DNA from 4 places in the Roseovarius sp. MMSF_3298 genome. Region 1 is predicted to be linked to each of the others. Evidence: riboswitches for the same ligand, from Rfam matches in the RefSeq annotation. Region 1 holds a riboswitch; each other region holds the start of a gene.
What was found. A riboswitch is a leader RNA that binds a small molecule or an ion and turns the genes downstream of it on or off. The one in region 1 is predicted to bind cobalamin.
Positions count from the first base shown of each region.

Region 2: it holds a riboswitch for cobalamin, as region 1 does, so the genes downstream of both, RBB18_RS12075 (CbtB-domain containing protein) here and RBB18_RS10340 (hypothetical protein) in region 1, are expected to answer to the same signal.
Region 3: it holds a riboswitch for cobalamin, as region 1 does, so the genes downstream of both, RBB18_RS12130 (DUF1636 domain-containing protein) here and RBB18_RS10340 (hypothetical protein) in region 1, are expected to answer to the same signal.
Region 4: it holds a riboswitch for cobalamin, as region 1 does, so the genes downstream of both, RBB18_RS22035 (TonB-dependent siderophore receptor) here and RBB18_RS10340 (hypothetical protein) in region 1, are expected to answer to the same signal.

Region 1 is NZ_JASHIN010000009.1:99,882-105,514, forward strand. Features, by position in the region: gene RBB18_RS10330 (glycosyl hydrolase family 28-related protein) at 1-424, opposite strand, end outside; gene RBB18_RS10335 (Mrp/NBP35 family ATP-binding protein) at 657-1,721, opposite strand; gene RBB18_RS10340 (hypothetical protein) at 2,230-2,502, opposite strand; cobalamin riboswitch at 2,604-2,793, opposite strand; gene RBB18_RS10345 (GNAT family N-acetyltransferase) at 2,871-3,152, opposite strand; gene RBB18_RS10350 (YebC/PmpR family DNA-binding transcriptional regulator) at 3,299-4,048, opposite strand; gene RBB18_RS10355 (SLC13 family permease) at 4,207-5,633, shown strand, end outside.
Region 2 is NZ_JASHIN010000012.1:11,970-17,602, forward strand. Features, by position in the region: gene RBB18_RS12055 (hypothetical protein) at 1-303, opposite strand, end outside; gene RBB18_RS12060 (DUF1636 family protein) at 1,255-1,548, shown strand; gene RBB18_RS12065 (hypothetical protein) at 1,538-2,035, opposite strand; gene RBB18_RS12070 (CbtA family protein) at 2,110-2,811, opposite strand; gene RBB18_RS12075 (CbtB-domain containing protein) at 2,816-2,992, opposite strand; cobalamin riboswitch at 3,028-3,234, opposite strand; gene bluB (5,6-dimethylbenzimidazole synthase) at 3,498-4,172, shown strand; gene RBB18_RS12085 (adenosylcobinamide-GDP ribazoletransferase) at 4,192-4,917, opposite strand; gene cobT (nicotinate-nucleotide--dimethylbenzimidazole phosphoribosyltransferase) at 4,914-5,633, opposite strand, start outside.
Region 3 is NZ_JASHIN010000012.1:22,396-28,028, reverse strand. Features, by position in the region: gene cobN (cobaltochelatase subunit CobN) at 1-2,423, opposite strand, end outside; gene cobW (cobalamin biosynthesis protein CobW) at 2,427-3,479, opposite strand; gene RBB18_RS12130 (DUF1636 domain-containing protein) at 3,476-3,853, opposite strand; cobalamin riboswitch at 3,930-4,130, opposite strand; gene cobO (cob(I)yrinic acid a,c-diamide adenosyltransferase) at 4,164-4,787, shown strand; gene RBB18_RS12120 (cobyric acid synthase) at 4,852-5,633, shown strand, end outside.
Region 4 is NZ_JASHIN010000044.1:1,064-6,696, forward strand. Features, by position in the region: gene sucD (succinate--CoA ligase subunit alpha) at 1-34, shown strand, start outside; gene RBB18_RS22025 (succinate--CoA ligase subunit beta) at 236-1,402, shown strand; gene sucD (succinate--CoA ligase subunit alpha) at 1,402-2,274, shown strand; cobalamin riboswitch at 2,487-2,698, shown strand; gene RBB18_RS22035 (TonB-dependent siderophore receptor) at 2,824-4,770, shown strand; gene RBB18_RS22040 (ABC transporter substrate-binding protein) at 4,772-5,626, shown strand; gene RBB18_RS22045 (iron ABC transporter permease) at 5,623-5,633, shown strand, end outside.

The DNA of each region.
Region 1 (5,633 bases):
CACCGCCGCGGTCGCCGCTGCCGACAATAGCCGTGACCTCGACCACCTCACCATAGTTGGTCAGCGCCACGCTCGGGCCGGTCTCGACCAGGCCGTTGACATGGGCGCCGCCCGCACCGCCGGCCCAAGCCGCGATGCGCACGTTCGGCAAGTTCCCGGCAATTGCCTTCACCCGCGCGGTGATCTGAAGGTAACAGCCCGGCAGGATCGGCGTCTCGCCCATGTACCGCAGTTTCTGAACGCTTTGGGTTTTCTGGATCTCCAGCGCCCCGCCGAAATCCTGATCGGCAGGTACGAAGGCGGCGTTGGCCGCCCCGTCATACGTGTCGGACCCCGGCGTGCCGTTCCCGCTCGACCAGACGTCCAGCCCGTTCGCATAGGCCGGCGGCATGAAGGTGATGCCATCGGTAATTGCCTTGTTCATGAATTTCCCTTTCCGCGCCAGGGGGCCGTCCCCAAGGCGTCACATGTTTGCCAGCCATAGGCGCGAAACGGAGCGCACCCGGGCTTCGGGAAATATCAACGGGGAGTTAACGGGACCTCAGGACACCGTGACGGTGCCCGACCTTTGGCGGCCTATGCCAATGGCGGTGTGAATTGTACCTAAAGTGGGTAAAAACCCACTATATCAGGCATTCTCATAGGCCGAATTGGGCCTACGCCATTCCGCCCTGCACCAGCCGATCCGCCAACCGCGCATAAGCCTCCGACACCGGACCGTCCTCCAGCGCCACGGGCCGCCCGGCGTCGCCGCCCAGCCGTGTGTCGAGGTCGATCGGCAAGGCCCCCAACAGCGGCAACTCCAGCCTCTCGGCCTCCTGCGCCACGCCGCCATGGCCGAAAATCGCCGCCTCGTATCCGCATTGCGGGCAATGGAACATCGACATGTTCTCGATCAGCCCCAGCACCCGCGTCTTCAGCGTGTTGAACATGTCGATCGCCTTGCGCGCATCCAGAAGCGCCACATCCTGCGGCGTCGAGACCACCAGTGCACCGGTGGGCGCCGCCCTTTGGCACAGGGTCAACTGCACATCCCCCGTTCCCGGCGGAAGGTCCACCAGCAGCACGTCCAGCTCGCCCCAGTCTACTTGGCTTATCATCTGCTGCAAAGCCCCCATCAGCATCGGCCCTCGCCAGACAACGGCGCGGTCCTCTTCGATCATCAGTCCGATGGACATCATCTTGACGCCATGTGCCTCCAGCGGAGTCAGGATCTTGCCGTCCGGGCTGCTCGCCCGCTCGGTCACGCCCATCATGCGCGGCAGGCTCGGCCCGTGTATATCGGCGTCCAGCAAGCCCACGCGCCGTCCCGCCCGGGCCAGTGCCACCGCAAGGTTCGACGCCACGGTCGACTTGCCCACGCCGCCCTTCCCGGACGCCACCGCCAGAATCGACTTCACCCCGCCTGGGCGGATCGACGCGCTTCCGCCCTCGGGGTGCCGGCCCACCTTCAGTGACGGGGTCGGGGCCTCGGGCGCCTGTGCGGTCAACGCCACCTGCGCCGAAGACACTCCCTCGACCGACAGCGCCGCGCGCTCGGCGGCTGCTCTCAGGGGCTCCATGTGGCGGGCCATCTCGGCAGTGGGCGCCTCCAGCACGAATCGCACTTCGCTGCCTTCGAGTCGCATCGCACGCACCATGTCGCGTGAAATCACGGTACCACCGTCCGGCAATTCAAGCCGTTCCAGCTCCTGGCGCACTTTGTCGAGTATTTCCGTCATGCCCTGCCTCCATGCATCTGCGCCGCCAAAAGTCGCATTTCTGAAAGCAGGCACAACCCCCGTTTCAATCCCGCACAAAAAACCGGCAAATAGATGATATTGCACGCAAAAAATGAACTATTCTTCTATGCGCTTCCTGCATAGCCGCGTTGCAGCAAAATCTATTGTGCAAGCGCAGCATATCGCTATCTTTAACTCAACAGCGAACGAAACGGCCACCGCGCCAAACGCTCGCTAAAACAATCAGGTGCTTCTCCTCCCGTTTGGCACCTGTTCGGGATACCGCCTCTCCTCCCTTGTGCGGTCCCGGCAAGACCTGGGCTCAGAACGAGCCCAACTGTAACGAACGGTCCCTTCCTCCTCCCTGGGACCCGACGTAAAGAACGGCGGCGCCTCTCCTCCTCCCTGGCGTCGCCGTTTTTTTTGCGCGACACCATCCTTTCATCTTCCGGACACCTGAACCGGATGCGCCCCGCCGCACGTGACAACGGGGCCAAATTCCGTAAGCTCAGTGCATGACCCGAGCCGCGCGCCCGCGCCGTCCGCGGGCCATCGCTGCCGCATGCCGCGCCTCTTCCAGGAAATCGACGAAGGCACACGCCGCAGCACTGCCCGGGTTCTGCACAATTGGCTCGGCCAGCGCCTCGCGCAACACGCGCGCCGTGACGGTCCCCGGATAGGCGAAAACCCATTCCAGGAATCCCAGTCGCGCCACGGCCTCGGCCTCCGCGCCGGTGGCGCCGCTGCGCTCCAGTCCATCCATGATCGGTGTCAGGTTCATGTCTTCTGCTCTTCCTCCGGCCACACCCCGGGCCGGACTGGGGCGAAGGAAAGCCGCGCGAGAACCGCTTTTCGGTCCACCGCCCGTACCGCCCCCCGCGGTTCGACGTTCACCCCAAGGGCTGGTTTCCGGGCTTGGCGGGGGTGCGGATACGCGCGCCTTCCCGGGGCATCTTGCCCCAGTGGCCCTCTGCGGTATCCCCCATCCTTACCGTTGCGGGGGCAGCGCCGGACTTTCACCGGCTTCCCAATTCTCCACGGCTTTCGTGGCACCTTCGGGACCATCATCTTGCCGCCAACCGGCCTCTGGCGCAACACGCGATTGCGACCTTGAAGGGCCTCCCGACGACACATGCGTCAAACCAGCCCTCAGGCCAGAACGTCGGCCCATTCGGGATGCCGTCGAAACTGCGCCGCGGCAAAGGGGCAAAGCGGCGTGATCTTGCGGCCCGCCGCCCGGGCATCCTCCACCGCGCGCGTGACCAGCGCCAAACCCACACCATCGCCACGATATTCGTCCGGCACGCCGGTATGGTCGATAATCATTCCCGAGCTTCCCAACTTGGAATAGGTCAGCTCGGCCTCCGGTCCGTCACCGATGCGGGTGACATAGCGCCCCTTGCTCTCGCCGTCCTCGTGTTCGATCTGCATGTCTGTCTCCCATGGCCGAGCGCAGGATGCCGCACCGCCGACGAAAGGTCCATCACACTGTACATCGCGTGCCGTATGCACGACGCCGAACCAAACGCAAAACGGCGCCCCGAGGGGACGCCGCTCCATGGTCCGGGCCGGCAGGATCACTCCGCCGCCAACTGCTCCATCACCTCATCGCTGGCCTCGAAATTCGTCGTGACGTTCTGCACGTCATCGTCATCCTCCAGCGCGTCGATCAGCTTCATCAGCTTCTGCATCGCTTCCAGGTCCAGCTCAGTCGTGGTCGTGGGCCGCCAGACCAGCTTGGTTTCGTCACTCTCGCCCAGCTCCGCCTCCAGCGCGGTGCTGACGTCGTTCAGATCGGTATCCGCACACCACACGGTATGCCCGTCCTCGCCCGATTCCACGTCCTCGGCCCCGGCCTCGATCGCGGCCATCATCACCGTATCGGCGTCGCCCGCATCCGCCGGGTAGGTGACCTGCCCCTTGCGTTCGAACATGAACCCGACAGAACCAGTCTCGCCCAGGTTCCCGCCATGCTTGGTAAAGGTCGAGCGGACCGTGCTGGCGGTACGGTTGCGGTTGTCGGTCATCGCCTCGACAATCACCGCCACGCCGTTGGGGCCATAGCCCTCATAGCGGATTTCCTCGTAATCCTCGCCGTCGCCCGCGACCGATTTCTTGATCGCCCGGTCGATATTGTCATTCGGCATCGACTGCGACTTGGCCTGCTTGATCGCAAGGCGCAGGCGCGGGTTCTTGTCGGGGTCCGGATCGCCCATTTTGGCGGCAATCGTTATCTCCTTGGAAAATTTGGAGAAAAGCTTTGCCCGCTGGGCATCCTGACGCCCCTTGCGGTGCTGAATATTCGCCCATTTTGAGTGGCCGGCCATGACGCGCCTCCGATGACATGTGTAAAGTTCACGCCTCTATAAATCAGGCGCGGGCCGCTGTGCAATCCCGGCAATCGACTGTTGCGCCGCCGCCCGTTGCCTCTAGGCTGGCCGGACGGGCCGCGCCCGTCAGACCACTCCGGAAAGACCTCGCCCAGATGACCCAGGACCAGATCATACTCTTCGCGCTTTTCGGCGGCGTGTTCGCGCTACTGCTCTGGGGCCGCTACCGCTACGATATCGTCGCGTTCGGCGCGCTGATGCTCGGCGTGGTGCTGGGTGTCGTGCCCACCGAGCAGGCCTTTACCGGCTTCGGTCACCCGGCAACGATCATCGTGGCCCTCGTCCTCGTTGTCTCCGCCGGTCTGGTACGCTCGGGCGCGGTCTTTCTCATTACCCGGACGCTGGTCGACAGCTCGCGCAGCCTCGGCGCGCATATCACCATCATGGGCGGCATCGGCGGCGTGCTCTCGGCCTTCATGAACAACGTCGCGGCACTGGCCCTGCTGATGCCCGTCGATGTCCAGACCGCGCGCAAGGCCAAGCGATCTCCGGGGCTCAGCCTCATGCCGCTTTCCTTTGCCACGATCCTTGGCGGCATGGTCACACTTATCGGCACGCCCCCCAACATCATCATCGCCGGCATCCGCGAGGACGCCTTGGGGCAATCCTACTCCATGTTCGACTTTGCCCCCGTCGGCGCCGTCACCGCGCTTGCCGGTCTTGTCTTCGTCGCCCTCATCGGCTGGCGGCTCATTCCGGCCCGCGACGACAGCGGTCTGCACGCCGCCGAACTGGCCGATTACCTGGCCGAACTCACCATCCCCGAGGACAGCGCCCAGATCGGCAAGCGCCTCGCAGAGTTGCAGGAGGATGCCGACAGCAACGACGTCGCGCTTCTCGGCGTGGTGCGCGACGGCAAACGCCGCTATGGCCGTGCCCGCAACACCATTCTGCAAGCCGGCGACGCGCTGGTGATCGAGGCCACGCCCGACGCGCTGGATGAGTTCCGCTCCGCGCTGTCTCTCGCCTTTTCGGACTCCAAGCGCGAGGACAAGGTCCGCGCCGCCGGCGACGGGCTCGACATGATCGAGGTCGTGGTCCCCCGCGACGCCCGCATCGCCGGCCGTACGGCGCAGTCCGTGGGCCTGAATTGGCGTCAGCGCTCGGTATTGATGGGCATCTCCCGCCGCGGCCGCCAGATCCGCGAGCAAGTGCGCAAGACAACGATTCAACCGGGCGATATCCTCCTTCTGCTGGTCCCGCACGAAACCGGCTCGGACGTGACCGAGTGGCTGGGCTGCCTGCCGCTGGCCGAACGCGGGCTGAAAGTGACGCAGGACCGCAAGACTTGGGCTGCCATCGGCATCTTCGGTGCCGCCGTCGCCGCGGCCAGCTTTGGCCTGCTCTACCTGCCTATCGCGCTCGGGCTGGTGGTCATGGCCTATGTGCTGACGCGCATCGTCCCACCGTCGGAGCTCTACACCCATATCGAGTGGCCCGTGGTGGTGCTGCTCGGCTCGATGATCCCCCTGGGTGCCGCATTCGAAGAGGCGGGCGGCACCGCCCTGCTCGCGGGCGGCCT
Region 2 (5,633 bases), on a different contig from region 1:
TGTATGGATGCGGGCCTGCCGGCGCGTCCTGAACTTGTAGTTCAGTCCGACACAATTGCCGGAGACAGACGCGATTTCAACCGATCCATAAGCTCCCGTCTCAGGGTTCGACCAGATCGTATCGTCCCCTGGCAGCGCTTTCCGGCTGGCATAAAGCTCTCCACCGGTTCGGACCATGATGTTGAGATCCTGCTGCGTCAGCCCTGTTCGATCGATCTGTCGCAATAGAGAATTCGCAGAAGACGGGTGCGCCGCAAGCACAATAAAGCCTGTAATAGCAATTCGAAGAATGGTGTGTCGCACGGGTGTGTGTCCTGTTGAGGGAGATAATGGATACGGTGCCATTTGTTCAAACGCCTTTCAAACCCGGAAATGCAGATTTTCCCTTGCGGAGAAAAAAGACATCAACCTTCTTTGGATCCAATAAGCAGACGTTCCGCCATCGTGCAGCGAAGGTCGGCAATACGCCCATCTAGACATGTACATAATGCGCCCTAGGCGCTTCAGCACTTTCGTCTTATCGGGCTTTTATTAGTCGACTCGACAACGTCCACAGTGCGGATCAGACCTTCGCTGACGAGGCGACGAACATGATAGTTTCGACACCCAACGATCGGATTATCGGCAGGAAATTCTCTGAATCGGTATCGACGAAAGGCCGAGCGACAAATTTGGATGCACCGCGTTTTGTCTATTTCCTGCGTGTATCAAGTGATCGGGCGGTGGTGCCACGGCCATGCCGCCCGATGCCACGGGTCAGCAGCCAGATACCCCATCTACACACCCCTTCATCGGTTCTTTTGCCGCTCCATCTATTTGCATCATCAGGATACAACATGCCTAGAAGGGCAATCCCGAGAGAGATCGGGTTGGCTGGAAAGCCCGATGCAGCGTTTCAGCTAGCATGCCGACACGTTGCCTCAACTCAGGTTCTCGAAACGTTCCCTTATCAAACCAGCTTAAACCGTCCCCTTGGCGCTGACTTCAAACGGTGACGGTCATCGATATGCGATCCGCCAATCGCCCTTGGCACAGCGACAGCGCCCTGCTGAACGCCTGTGCGGTTGCGTTTGACCGCAGGGAGGCAGATGCCCAACTGGAAAGCCCGAGACGCTGAGCGGTCCGGGCCACGCCTCAAAATCCTGCCCGAATTGACCAGAGGCGCAGGATCTGTATGCCTCAACGTGACGACGCAACGCGAGACACCGAATGAACCCCTCCGCCACTGTCCATTTCTGTCAGAACTGCGGTCCTTTGGACTTTGGACCTCTGCGCGAGGAATTGACGGCCACAGGGCTGGCAGACGCGGTGAGTATCGTCGAACGCGGGTGCATGAATGGCTGTGCCAGTCCGGTTTCCATGGCTATGCAGGGGCCGGGCCGGGCCATATATTTCTTCAACGGGGTAGATCCGGCGGCGGATGCAGAAGATATCGTCGCAACCTTGCACGCCTATCTTGCCGCCCCCGACGGCTGGATCGAGGACGCGCAGCCATGCGGTAGACTTCGGTTTTGTCTGGTCGGCCGCGTCCCGGCGCTCAGTTGCTGAGCATGACGCTCTGCGCAACCGGAGCACCGCCCACGGCCAGTGGCCGGTGATCGTTACTGTTCAATACCACCTCAAGTTCCACCTCGCCTTCGGGCAGGGTCTCCAGATGCATCCAGGGGCCATAGACGCGAGCCAGCTTGACGCCGTTGGCATAGACATGGGCATGTCCTTCGCCCGGAACATGGGCGCGGCTGGCATTCTCCGGCGAGAGCCGAAAGTTCTCGGTCATGATATGCAGGTTCCAGCCGGCGGACGGATCAGGCGTCACCTCGATCTCCAGCTTCGGCGCATCGGCGCCCGCCGGGACCGACAACATGGCGCCATGATCGTGCATGGCCGCGCCGGCGTGCTGCTCAGGACCGCCATGAGGAGCCGGATCGCCATGATCATGCCCGTCAAAGGTGACGCCGTTCGCCGCAGCCACCGTGAATCCAAGTCCCCCGCCGAAAACGAGGCCGATAAGAAGCATTGGAATGGAACGGTCCATGGGCGAATCCAACGTCATGTTCGATAAAGAGAACGGGCGCGCAAGGCACGCGCCCGAGCAATGATGTGCCAGTGTCAGACGGTCTGAGCCTGGCCGGTCGTTTCACTTTCGCGCGACCAAAAGAAGCCCGCGAAGGCCCCCAGCATGACCCAGGCGGCCAGTCCGGTTCCAAGAGCGCGCGACGCGAACAAGGCGCCGATCTCGGTCGGAACCGGTCCGGTAAAGACTTCAGGCTCGGGCGCACCGATGACATGCGGCGCCAGTAAGAGCACAACGGCTGCACCCCATCCGGCCCAGTTCCGGCTGAACGCGATCAGCCACATGGCGATCGCGGCCGTCAGCACGGTTGCAAACCACCAGATCTGGCGCTCGTAGACATCCGCCGCAGCCACGCCCGGAACTTCCGGCGCGAGGGTAAAGCCCGGTGCAAGGTGTACCGCGACAAACCCGGCAACGCCCCAGATCAGGCCCGTGCGAGCGTCGATTGCCGCACCACGGCTTTCAGCCAGCGACATCAGCGCCACCAGGATCATCGCGTAACCGGAATAGATCAGCATCGTGAAAATGATACTCAAACCATCCCGCACGGCATCGAAGCCCGGCAGCTCTGGCGTGGCTGAAGCGGTCGATTCGGTCCCGAAATGCACCAGGTCGCCACCTTCATAAAGCTCGGCATGAAGAAGGACCGGTTGAACGAAAAGAAGCTGCAACAGGGCGATAATCAACCCTGCGGCAGCGCCAGCGAACAAGGCGCTGGTCAGCAGACGCGTGAACATCGGTTCAGTGGCAGGGGAAGCCGGTGGCGTGACGCACGTCATGCGCCGCGTCGTGCAGCGCCGCGGCCTGAACGTGGCCTGCCACGAAGATCACGCCAAGGCCCAGCGCGGCGATGGCGATCACCGAAACCAGCCCGGAGGCCGATGTTGCCTGTGCGGTGGATGCAGTCTTTACAATCATAGTAGTACCTCTTTGCCTTCACACCCGAAGGCCTTGTGGTTTCAGTCGCGATCAGCAGGTCTCCTGGCTTGCGGGTCTTCATCGTCTGGCTGGCCTTCCCGGATTGCTCCAGTGACGTATTCAGCCTGATTCGCCGCCTACAGTTGCGGGGACAGCCACGGAGTTGCCGAATGTTTTCAGGCGCACCGCGTTCCCTGTTCTCCATTTCTTGCGGAAATGGAACTGATCACTCTCGTTAGTCTAGCAAGCACCGCGACCTGTCAACAATACAACGCAAAACGATAGGCGAATCTCGAACCCAGCGGCTCAACCGCGAAGCCAACGTCCCAGGCCGGCTTGGAAACGTACTCTGTGTCAGGCTTGCAAAGTCCCGCCCCACTCTGACATAGACACGACAACCGCCGCGCCGGACATCAAAGCAATGACGCTTGCCGACGCTTTTCACACGACATCGCCCTCCGATAGGGTCGCCTGAAACTCGCAGCATCCATCCCGGAGCCCCTCCATGGCGGATCAACTCAAGCCAAGTCCGGCGCGTGTCTTTTCCTCGCACGAAAGGCAATGTCTCTACGACATCATCGAGGCGCGCCGCGACGTGCGGAACGAGTTCCTACCAGACCCGATCGACGAAGACGCGCTGCGCCGAATCCTCGCAGCGGCCCACGCCGCGCCCTCCGTCGGCTTCATGCAGCCGTGGAACTTCATTCTGTTGCGTGACGCCGAACTCAGAACCCAGGTGCACAGCATCTTCAACCGCGCCAACGAAGAAGCCGCCGCCATGTTCCCCGATGATCGTCAGTCCGCCTACAGGTCGCTGAAGCTCGAAGGGATCACCAAAGCGCCGCTCAATATCGTGGTTACCTGCGATCGTACCCGCGGCGGAAAGGTGATCCTCGGGCGCACGCACAACCGTGACATGGACCTTTATTCGACAGTCTGCGCGGTGCAGAACCTATGGCTCGCCGCCCGCGCCGAGGGGATCGGCGTGGGATGGGTCAGCATCTTCGATCACCGCGAAATCGCCGCTCTGCTCGGCATCCCCGAACATGTCGAGCTGGTGGCCTATCTCTGCGTGGGATATGTCGATCAGCTCTACGACCAGCCCGAACTGGCAGCCAAGGGGTGGCGGCAGCGGATATCGCTCGATGACCTTATCATGTACGAGGGCTGGCAGGACTGACAGCCCGGCAAAAAGGCCGTCAAAGGCACGCCAGCGTGACCCAGATCGCGGTTTCCGAGACCATTTGCACGGCCCCCAGAACATCGCCGGTCTGTCCGCCGATTTTTCGCCATGCCAGCCAGCCGATGGCAACTGTCACCATCGCGCAGGCCAGCAGCGTCCAAGGCGAAATCACCAGCGCCACAGCCGCCAAAGCCGCGAGAACGCCCCGCGCGGCCCTGCTGCGGCCCGCCGCGCTTTTCCCCAGACCATCCGCGCGGGCCGGGGTAAGACTCTCCTGGACCGCGACCATGCCCCCCCGGCTCAGCATCGCTGCGCCGACGAACGCCCAAAAGCCGGGATCGGCGGCGGCCACGGACACCGCCCACAGCGCCGCGACCACCCCCACCGCAACCACGCCGTAGCTGCCGATGCGGCTGTCGCGCATGATCTCCAGCGCGTGCGCCTTGTCACGTCCGCCACCATGGCCGTCGGCAAAATCCGCAAACCCATCGAAATGCAGCGCTCCAGTGACCAGCGCCATTGCGCCCAACGCCAGGAGAGCCGAAATTTGATCCGGCGCGCCAATCGCCTCCGCCAGACTGAAAATCATCCACGTCAGAGCGCCGACAACGGACCCCACCGGCACGAACGCCCACCTTGCGGCCAGCATCGTCGGCGGGTCGTCACCGATCCGACCCGCCGGAAGCCGGGTCAGCAGCATCACCGCCAATTGAAACTCGGCAACGCGCGCTTGCAGGTTCATTGACCCGACACCCCCGCCTCGGCAAATGTCGCCATCCCGTTGTGGCAGGCCAGCGCCGCGCGCAACACGCCCAGCGCAATCGCCGCGCCCGACCCTTCGCCCAGCGCCATGTCCAGCGACAGGATCGGCCGCATCCCCAGTTCCGACAAAAGCCGCGCATGGCCCGGCTCACGGCTGACATGACCGACAAGGCAATGGTCGAGAAACTGCCGGTCGGCAGCAAAAAGCGGCACGGTCGCGGCCGTGCAGATGAACCCGTCGAGGATGACCGGAATACGCCGCGCCCGCGCCTCCAGCACGGCGCCGCAGATCGCCGCCTGCTCCCTCCCGCCGAGCCGGGCAAGAATGTCCAGCCCAACGGCATCCGCGTGAAGCGTGCAGGCGCGTGACACCACGTCGATCTTGCGCGCGACCCCTGCGTCATCTGACCCCGTTCCCTTCCCGACCCAAAGCGCCGCGTCTCCGCCGAATGCGCCCTTGGCCATCGCGGCGGCGATGGTCGAATTGCCGATACCCATCTCGCCGAGGATCAAGACGCTGACGGCGGGATCGACGGCCGCGGCCCCGCGGCGCAGGGCGTCCAGTGTATCAGCGTCCGACATGGCCGGCGCGGCGGTGATATCCGCAGTCGGCCGGTCCAGCTCCAGCGCAATCACCGACAGATTGGCCTCGTTCGCGCGGCACAATTGATTGATCGCGGCGCCGCCGTTCTCGAA
Region 3 (5,633 bases), on a different contig from region 1:
AGGACCTCAAGCCCCGAGACCCGTTCCGAGCCCGTGTCCCAGACCGGCTTGACACCCAGCAGGTGCAGGGCCATGGCAAATTCCTCGCCCGCCGTGCGCATGGTGGCTGAACCCCAAAGATCGACAATCAGGCCGCGGGGCCAGTCGCCTTCTTCCTGAAGATGACGCCGGATCAGTTCCTCAGCCAGCTTGACGCCTTGTGTGTGTGCGGCTCGCGTGGGAACCGAGCGGGGATCGGTGGTGAAGAGGTTGCGCCCGGTGGGCAGAACGTCGTCGCGGCCGCGATAGGGCGAGCCGGAGGGGCCAGCCGGGATGCGCCGCCCGTCGAGCGCGTCGAGGAGGGACTGCCGCTCGGCCTGGGCGCTGCAAACCATCGGTTCCGCGTCGGTATCCGGTTGGCCCCAGATGTGCAGGCCGTCGCCGAACATGCTTTCCTTTATGTCGCAGACAAAGCGGTCGATGCGGGTGATCGCCTCGGCGGTCGATGTGGCGCGGTCGAGGCCCAGATCGTCCTCGACACCCAGGGCCTGCGCCTCGGCGCGGATATCGGCCTGCAGGCGGTCGCGGCGGCGGGGGTCGAGCCCGTCGGCGGTCGAAAATTCGTCCAGCAGCGATTCCAGCGTCGACAGGCGGTCGGGTGCTGCGCTGGCCTGCATCGGTGGGGGCACGTGGCCCAGGGTCACGGCGCCGATGCGGCGCTTGGCCTGCGCGGCCTCGCCGGGGTCGTTGACGATGAAAGGGTAGATGACGGGCATCGTGCCGGTCAGTGCCTCGGGCCAGCAGGCGGGCGAAAGGGCGACGGCTTTGCCCGGCAGCCATTCCAGTGTGCCATGCGCGCCGATGTGAACGAGCGCGTCGGCCTGGGTTTGCAGCCAGAGGTAGAAGGCGACATACGCGTGGCGCGGCACGCGGGACAGGTCGTGGTAATCATCGTCGCGGGTCTTGGGCGTTCCGCGTTCGGGTTGCAGCGCGACGATGGCGTTGCCGAGGCGCAGAGCGGCGAAACGGAACTCCCCGCCCACTGCATCGGCGTCGTCTTCGGGCCGGCCCCACGCCAAGTACAGGTCCTCGCGCAGAGGCGCGGGTAGGCGCGCCAGCAGCGTCTTGTACTCCGATAACGCCAGGCGCATGTCGCGCGCCAGCAGGCGGTCTTCCAATGCCGCCGGAGTCTCGTCCACCGAATAGCCTGCCTCGCGCAGGTCCGACAGGATGGCGCGGGCCGAGGCGGGGGCGTCGAGGCCCACGGCGTGGCCCATCTGCCAGTCCTTGCCGGGATAGGTGGAGAGGATGATCGCTGGCCGGCGCGTGGCGGCGGGTGTTGCCGCGAGGTCGAGCCAGCCTTGCACGCGGGCCACGAGTGCGGCGGTCAGGTCCGGTTCGGCCCGGTGTGCGAAGCGGGAGAATTCCAGGTCGGGATCGCGCACGCCCGGTTCCTTGAACGAGATCGTGCCGCCGGTCAGCCGCCCGTCGACCTCGGGCAGGACGATGTGCATGGCAAGGTCGGCGGGCGAAAGACCGCGCTCGGACCCGTCCCAGGCGTCGCGGGTGGAGGTGGCCAGCGCTGCCTGGAAGACCGGCACGTTGCCGGCGTCGAGCGGCGAGGTGCCGTCGTCGCCCTTGCCGGAAAATGCGGTGGCGTTGACGATGGCGTGGGGCGCGTAAGCCTGCACCTGCCGGCGCAGCCAGCCCGCCGCCTCGGGGGCTTTGAGCGACGGGGTGAAGAGGGCGCGGACATGATGGCCCCGTGCCTGGAAGGCCCGCATCAGCGCCTCGATCGGGGCGAGGTCGGCGGCCACCACGTAGGAGCGGTAGAAGACGATCAGGATGCGGGTCTGCGTGACGGGCAGGTCGGCGAGAGGGCAGCAGGCGCCATGCTCGGGCGTCCAGGCGCCGACCATGGGCAGCACCTTGGCCCCGCGCACTGGCGCGGCGTAAAGGCCGGCGGCGAGCGCCAGTTGTTGCAGGGCGGCCTGTGCCGCGACGCTGCCGCCGTTGTCGCAAAGCTCTGCAAGGCGCCGCAAGGTCGAGACGGGCAGGGTGGAATAGGCGTCAAGCCGGGGGTCGGGCCGGCCGTCGGCGGGCAGGACGGCGAGCGCGATGCCTTTTTCCTGCGCCAGGGCCAGCACCTGCTGTAGCCCGTATTCCCAGTAGGGCACGCCGCCGATCAGCCGGATCAGGATGCCCTTGGCGCCGGCCAGCGTCTGTTCGACATAGGTGTCGAGCGACAGCGGATGCCGCAGGGCGGTGAGGTTTGCCAGGCGCACGTCGGGCAGGCTGTCGCGCCGCCGGTGCCATCCTTCCGCGAAGGCGCCAAGGTCGCTGTCGGAAAACGACAAGACCACCAGGTCCGCCGGGCTTTGTCCCAGGTCGGTCGGGGTGTCGGTTTCTTCCAGACCGTGGCTTTCGCGGAAGACGACGTGCATCGGTTACTCGGCCGCCTCGGCCGGAGCCAGTACGGCGCGGATCGCGTCGATATTCACGTCGTCATGCTCGGCGATGACAACGAGGCGCCCGCGGCGGGCCTCGTCCGGTTTCCACGGGCGGTCATATTGATGGCGCACGCGCGCGCCCACCGCCTGCACCAGAAGGCGCATCGGCTTGCCGGCGACGCTGGCATAGCCCTTGACGCGCAGGATGTTCTGGTTGTTGGCGAGATCCTCGATGCGGCGCACCAGATCGGAAGGATCACCCAGTTCCGGGATGTCGATGACGATGGATTCGAAATCGTCATGCTCGTGGTCGTCGTGATCGTCGTGGTGGCTGGGTCGGGCGTCCATGTCATCCTCGGCGGCGGCTTCGAGCCCGAGGATCACGCGGGGATCGACGACGCCCTCGGCGACCTCGACCACGGGCAGGGGGCGGGGGGCTTCGGCGGCGATGACCTCTTTCGCCTTGGCCACGCCGTCGGGGCCGGCAAGGTCGGGCTTGGTCAGCAGGATGATGTCGGCGCAGGAGATCTGGTCCTCGAACACCTCCGACAGAGGGGTTTCGTGGTCGATGCTGTCATCGGCGAGGCGCTGGGCATCGACCCGGGCCACATCGGGGGCGAAGCGGCCTGCCGCGACGGCCTCGGCATCGGCCAGCGCGATGACGCCGTCGACGGTGATTTTGGAGCGGATATCGGGCCAGTCGAACGCCTTGAGCAGAGGCTTGGGCAGAGCCAGGCCGCTGGTTTCGATCAGGATGTGATCGGGGCGCGGATCGAGCGCCATCAGCGCCTCGATCGTCGGGATGAAATCGTCGGCCACGGTGCAGCAGATGCACCCATTGGCCAGTTCCATGATATTTTCCGCCGGGCAATCGGGAATGGCGCAGCTTTTCAAAATGTCTCCGTCGACGCCTACATCGCCGAACTCGTTGACGACCACGGCCAGACGGCGGCCGCCGGGGTTCTGCATCAGGTGGCGCACCAGGGTTGTCTTGCCGGAGCCCAGAAAGCCCGTAATGACGGTGACGGGAAGTTTTGCAAGATCGGTCATTGGTCAGCCTTTGCAGTCAGGGGTGGGATGCGCGCAACGCAGTTGCGCTTGAAATGTTCGGGGCGTTGGCGCCACGGGATCAGCCCGTCCTCGGTCTGCTGATAGAGGACCGCGCCCTCCAGCAGCATGTCGGGATGCGACGTTTCATCGAGATTTCCGTACAGATACGTCCAGCGTTCGCCGCCGCGCATGGCGGCGGTGCAGCCAGCGTCGCAGTTTTGCAGGCATTCGACGGGGGTCACGGTGACGCCGTCGGGCAGCGCACGCGCCGTAACCTCGTCATAGAGGCGCTGGCCGGGGCGGCGCTCGTCCTCGGGAGTTTCCTGCCCCTTGCGGCACTTGATGCAGATCAGCAGTTCTATGCGCGCGCTCATGTGTCCTCCACTGTCGGGGGTGCGCGCGGGGGTGGCGGGTGGCCACCCATCCGAGCCCGGCACACCCCGTCCGGTCCGTCTGTTCCTTCTTGTTGGCAGGTCTCCCGGCTTGCGGTTTCGGGCCCTTCGGCCCACGGTTTCCGGCCTTCCCGGCATTGCGCCAGTGGCGGTGGAAACCTTCCCGGTTCACGGTCGCGGGGGCGGCTGTGCCTGGCGCAATGCGCTGCACATTCCCTTTTCACCTGTTTACACAGGCACCAACACGGTGCGACATGCTGCGAAAACCCACCTTGTGTCAAGGAGACGTCCCATGTCCGACCCGTCCGAAGCGGAAAAGACTGCCCGCCACAACGAGAAGATGAAGAAGATAAAGGCCGCGCGGGACCGGATGATGGCGGACAAGACCGAGGAGAAAGGCTTGGTCATGGTCCATACCGGACCGGGCAAGGGCAAGTCGTCTTCGGGATTCGGGATGATTCTGCGCTGCATCGCGCATGGGATGCCCTGCGCGGTGGTGCAGTTCATCAAGGGCAACTGGGTGACCGGAGAGGCCGAGATGCTGCGCAACCGCTTTTCGGACGAATGCCGGTTCTTCATTTCGGGCGAAGGGTTCACCTGGGAGACGCAGGACCGGGAACGCGATATCGCCGCCGCGCAGAACGGCTGGACCATCGCCAAGGAGCAGATTCGCGATCCCGAGATGAAGTTCGTGCTGCTGGACGAGATCAACATCGCGTTGCGCTATGACTATATCGACATCGACGAGGTCGTGGACTTTTTGCTGCACGAGAAACCGGCGATGACGCATGTCTGCCTGACGGGGCGCAATGCCAAGCCCGAACTGATCGAGGCGGCCGACTTGGTGACCGAGATGAGCCTGGTGAAGCATCCGTTCCGGGATGGGATCAAAGCCCAGAAGGGTGTCGAGTTCTGATGCGTCCTATCGTGGTCCTCGGGGATAGTCGCCAGAGGCCAATACCTGGTATCGAGGTCCGCCCATGCCTGCAATAATGATTCAGGGCACGGGGTCCAATGTCGGCAAGTCGATGCTGGTGGCCGGCCTGTGCCGGGCCGCGCGGCATCGAGGCTTGAGTGTGGCGCCGTTCAAGCCGCAGAACATGTCGAACAACGCCGCAGTGACGGCGGACGGTGGCGAGATCGGCCGTGCGCAGGCGTTGCAGGCGATGGCCTGTGGGGTGACGTTGCACACCGATATGAATCCGGTTCTGCTGAAGCCTGAAACGGATGTCGGGGCGCAGGTGATCGTGCAAGGCAAGCGTCTGACCACGGCAAAGGCGCTGGAGTATTCCAAGTTGAAACCGACGCTGATGTCGGCCGTTCAGGACAGTTTTGCCAGACTGAGGGCACAGCATGATCTTGTGATTGTCGAGGGGGCAGGCTCGCCCGCCGAGATCAACCTGCGGAAGGGCGACATTGCGAATATGGGCTTTGCCGAGGCGGCGGATGTGCCCGTGGTCCTGTGTGGCGATATCGATCGCGGCGGTGTCATTGCGCAGATCGTCGGCACGCAGGCGGTTCTGCCGAAGGCGGATGCCGCGCGTATCGGTGGCTTTCTGGTCAACAAGTTCCGCGGCGATCCGACGCTTTTCGAGGATGGATACCGGGAAATCGAAGCGCGCACCGGCTGGCGCGGCTATGGCGTGGCGCAGTGGTTTCCCGAGGCGTGGCGGTTGCCGGCGGAGGACGCGCTGGATATCGCCGACAGCCCGGTTCAGGGCGCGTTTCACATCGTCTGCCTGCAATTGTCACGGATCGCGAA
Region 4 (5,633 bases), on a different contig from region 1:
GGGTGAGGCGGTGCTCGAGGCGATCGGAAAATAAGACATCAAGCGTCGGGCCGGGAGCATTTCCCGGCCCACGCAGTCCGCGACAGCCCCGCCATACGGACGCGTGTTCATACCAAGGTCTAGCCTTCAAGGGGGCTGGCGCCATAGGAGAACACAACGCATACTCACCTCATTGACACGACTGTTAGTCTTGACATACCAAATACCAAGAGCCATCGCCGAGGGGAGGCCGCGCATGCTGCTTGCAGAATACCAGTCCAAGGAATTGCTGGCCCAGTACGGCGTGTCCGTGCCGCCGGGCAAGATGGCCCGCACGCCCGACGAGGCCGAGGCCGCCTGCGCCAACATTCCGGCCCGCAAGTTCGTGGTGAAGGCGCAGATCACCTCGGGCGCGCGCGGCCTTGCCGGCGGCATCAAGTTCGCCGCCACCGCCTCTGCGGTAAAGGACGAGGCTGCCAGGCTTCTGGGAAAGCAACTGATCACGAACCAGACCGGCGCCACCGGTGAAACGGTGCATGCCGTCTATGTCGAAGCCGACGTCAAGCATGACGCCCAGTATTACATTGCCTTCGCACTAGACCCCGACACTGGCGCACCGCTGCTCGTCGCCTCCCCCGATGGTGGGGTGGAATTCGAGCAGAAGGCGCAGATGAACGCTAGCGAAGTCGCCAAGCACAGCCTGACCGGCAGCCCCGATGCGGATCGCGCCGGTCTGACCGAGTTTCTGTCCGGCATCGGGATGGAGGACGAGAAGGCAGTCGAGCAACTTCTGTCGGCCTGCGAAGCGTTCATCGAGAACGACATGGCGCTGCTGGAGATCAACCCGTTCGTCCGCACGCCCGACGGCACCTGGATGGCCATCGACGCCAAGGTCGCGCTGGATGCCAGTGCCGCGTTCCGGCACCCGGAATGGGATTCGATGGTCTCGGGCGAGGGTCTGCCCGCCGTGGAAACCGCAGCGCAGAAAAGCAACATCAACTTCGTCAAGCTGACCGGCAACCTCGGGGTCGTGGTCAACGGCGCGGGGCTGGGCCTGGCCACGAACGACATGATCATCGATGCGGGCGGCAAGCCCGCGAACTTCATGGATATCCGCACGACCGCCACCAGCATGGACATCGCCCGCGGCGTCGAACTGCTGCTGCAGGAGCCTTCGGTCACTGCCATCCTGCTGAATGTGCATGGTGGCGGCATGACGGTCTGCGATACCATCGCCGAGGGCGTGAACTTCGCCTATTCGCGCAACAAGGGCACCAAGCCCGTTATCGCCCGTCTGGCCGGCCAGAACGCCGAATGGGGCCAGCGCATTCTCGTCGACCGAAAGGTGCCGGTCGAGATTTGCGGCACCATGTCCGAGGCCGTCAACCGCGCGGTCGAAATCGCATCCAAGGGGGCACGCTGATGGCAATTCTGGTCAACGAGAACACCCGACTCCTGGTTCAGGGCATGACCGGTCGCGCCGGCACGTTCTATACCGACCAGGCGATGCGTTACGGAACGAACTGCGTTGCGGGCGTACGTCCCGGGCGTGGCGGCACCTCGCATCTCGGCTTGCCGGTCTTTCACACCTGCGCCGAAGCGGTCAAGGAAACGAAGGCCAATGCCAGCCTTGTCACCGTGCCCGCCCCCAAAGCCGCCGACGCCATGATCGAGGCGATCGAAGCCGAGATAGAGGTGGTCGTCTGCATCACCGAACGGGTGCCGCAACACGACATGCGCAGGGTCAAGGAGGCGCTCGAAGGGTCGCAGACAATGCTGATCGGCCCGAACAGCCAGGGAATCCTGACGCCCGGACAATGCAAGATAGGGGTGATGCCGACCGTCGACGCGAAGCCGGGCCAGATCGGCATCGCGTCGCGCTCGGCCTCGCTCACGTCCGAGGTTCTGGCCAGTTGCAGCGCCGCCAATCTGGGCCAGTCCACAACCGTCGGTGTCGGAGGCGACGTGCTGCACGGGATCGGCTTTGTCGGCTGCCTGGAAAAGTTCCGTGACGACCCGGATACGAAGGCCGTGGTGCTGATCGGCGAAATGGGCGGACGCGAAGAGGAACTGGCCGCCGAGTATCTCTCTTCGGTCGATTACGGCAAGCCCGTGGTGGGTCTGGTGGTGGGGCGTCACGCGCCGGTCGGTCGCCGGATGGGCCACGCCGGCACATTGTCGGTCTTCGGCAACCTGTCGGCCGATGACAAGGTTTCGCTTCTGCGCGATGCGGGCGTCGTGATTGCCCGCGACGCAGGAACCGTGGTGGAAACCGTCCAATCCTGCCTGTCCTGATTTCGGGAAATTCTCGAACGACCTGTCGCGTCGTACCCGAAGGCAGGCCAGGACACTCAAGAAAACCGCTCAGGCACCGGATGAACTTACGGATTCGGTTTCCTGGGCCGACGACCGTGCGACGCAGGTCGAAACCCAGACCAAATTGACACGGCAAGACGTCAGCCGGTCCCGCGTTGGGATTTTCTCTTTCCTCACCCGGCGTCATGCACTAACACCCGAGTCGCTTCGGTTCCTGTCGGCTTTCCGGCGGGAGAATAGGGAATGCGGTGCGACGCGCCAGGCGTCAACTCCGCAACTGCCCCCGCAACTGTAGGCGGAGAGCGAGGCCGGACCATGTCACTGTCATGCGGCGCATGATGGGAAGACCCGGCCAAGCGTTGACCCGCAAGTCAGGAGACCTGCCGAGGTGATCACCCTGTCCGAACGCGGGGCGCGTTTCGACAACGGATCTTCCGTAGCGGTGACACTTGCACCGTCTGCGAAGAGTTTCCTTCCAGGCATGAACCAAAAAATCAGCGCATCAAGCGCGCCCCGGAGGGACAATCCATGTCACGCCCGTTCAAGTCCGTCCTTGCGGCAACCACCGCCCTTTTCATCCAGCCTGCCGTCGCGCAGGATGAACCCTATGACCTCGGCACGATCTTCGTCTCCGGCGGCCTGACGCCCATCGAAGGCAGCGCGTATGGCCGCGCCGGCAGCGTCATCACCGAGGAAGAAATCGAGGACCGCAACGCGGTCTACGTCGCGGACCTGCTGCGGTCGCTGCCGGGTGTTTCCGTATCCCGCACCGGCGCCTATGGCAGCGTCACCCAGGTGCGTCTGCGCGGTCACGAAGGCAACCACACGCTCGTTCTGATCGACGGGATCGAGGTCGCCGCCCCCAATACCGGCGAGTACGACTTTTCCGGCCTTCTGGCCGCCGATATCGAGCGCATCGAGGTCATTCGCGGACCGCAATCGGCGCTTTACGGCTCCAACGCCATCGGCGGGGTCATTTCGATCACCACCAAGACGGCGCAAGAGCCGGGTTTCTCTGGCAACGTCGGTTTTGAAGTGGGATCGGACGGCACCACCGAGGGCCGCCTCGGCCTGCGCCTGAATACCGAACGCGGTCAACTCAGCTTTTCCGCTGCGCGGCGCGAAACCGGCGGATTCGACATTTCCGGCACGCCCGGCGGCGAGGATGACGGCGATCTGAACCGCACCTACAACCTCAAGGGCCGCTACCGTGTGAACGAGGTTCTGACGATCGGCGGCAGTATCCGCCATGTCGACCGCACCGGCGACAGCGACAGCGGCGTGTTCGGCGCACCGACCCGCGCAGGTCTTGTCGTCGATGACCTGTCGGGCACATCGCTTCAGGAAACCTATGGTGGCCTTTACGCAGAACTCGATACGCTTGGCGGGCGGCTCCTGAACCGGGTTGACCTGTCTTTCGGCACGATCGACCGCCAGGGTGTGAGCGGCGCCGGCGTGCGCAATTCGGACAATTCCGGCACCCGCGCAAAAGTCGCCTATCGCGGCACGGTCGCGCTGGACGCGCCCACCCTCAACAGCGCCAACCATACCCTTAGCTTCGCCGCCGAATGGGAGCGTCTGACCTACAAGGAAAACGATCCCACGATCGTCTTCGCGCCGGGACAGCTCGTCAAACGTTCGCGTGAACAGACGGCCATCGCGCTCGAATACCAGGGCGATTTCGGAAATGGCTTTGCGCTACAGGGCAGCGTGCGGCACGATTTCAATGACAAGTTCGAGGATTTCACGACCTACGCGATCGGTGCCTCCTACCAGTTGCCCAACCAGACGACGCGCCTGCATGCCTCTTATGGCACCGGCGTCCAGAACCCGACGCTGATCGAGCAATTCGGCTTCTTCGCCAACTTCGCCGGCAACCCGAACCTTGAACCCGAACAGAGCAAAGGCTGGGATTTCGGTGTCGAGCAGCAATTCCTGAACGGTCGTGGCCTGATCGACGTGACCTATTTCAACGAGGAACTGACGGACGAGATCACGTCGGTCTTCGACCCTGGCACGGGGATCTCGACACCAGTCAACCAGACCGGCACAAGCGACCGGCAAGGCATCGAGGTCGCCGCCAGCGCCGCCCTGACCGACCGGCTGGACATGTCGCTCAGCTATACCTGGCTCGACGCCGAAAACCCTGACGGCAGCGTCGAGGTCCGGCGCCCCGAGCACGAGGCGCTGTTGCGGCTGGGCTACCTGATGCCGAATGACCGCACCCGCCTGAACCTCGAGGTGCAGCATGTCGCCGGGCTCTTCGACAGCGACTTCACCGCGGCGTCGCTCGGTGCGAATGTGGTAGAGCTTCAGGACTATACGCTTGTGAATGTCGGCTTCAGCCACGAAGTTACCGATGACATCCAGGTCTACGGACGGATCCATAACGTGACGGACGAAAGCTACGAAGAACTGGACGGATACTCGACGCAAGGCCGCACCGCGTTCTTCGGCGTGACCGCGAACTTCTGATATGGCGGCGCGGCGCTTTCATATCGTCGCGACCCGGCTCGCCTTCGCAGTGATCCTGTGCTGGGCGGGCCTTGCCTCGGCCGAGGCGCCGCGCCGCGTCGTGTCGATGAATCTCTGCACCGATCAGCTTGCCATGCTGCTTGCCGGGCCGGGGCAGTTGCATTCGGTTTCCGACATCTCGCTCGACCCGCGGATGTCGGCGATGACCGAAGAGGCGCGGGGCTACGTGATAAACCAGGGCCTGGCCGAAGAAATCTACCTGATGCAGCCCGACCTGGTTCTGGCGGGCAATTTCACGACGCGCGCCAGTGTCGCCATGCTGCGCCGGCTGGGCGTCGAGGTGGTCGAGTTCGAGCAGGCTCGATCCCTGCCAGAGATCCACAGTAACATTCTTCGCATGGGTGAGATTCTGCACCGGCAGTCCGCCGCACGCGAGATGGTCGCCCATTTCGATGCGCGCCTTGCCGCGCTGCAACAGGACAGCGGCGACCGGCCCGACGCGATGCTGTACTACGCCAGCGGGTATACGTCGCCGGCAGGCACGTTGTCGGATCAGATCCTTCAGGCCGCGGGCTTCGACAACGCGGCGGTCAAGGCCGGGCTCGGCACTCAGATGAAAATCCAGCTGGAAACGCTGGCGATGCTTGATCCCGACATCGTCATCACTTCGCAGCCATATCCCGGCGCCTCGCGCTCCGAGGCGATCATGCAGCATCCGGTGGTCGAGGCGCTGCGCGCCGAATTGCCCTTTGCCACGGTCACGGACAGCGACTGGGTCTGTGGCACGCCCCACGTGCTGCGCGCCATAGAATCGCTGGCCGAGACCCGTCATCGGCTGACGAAAAACACGCCATGACCCGTCT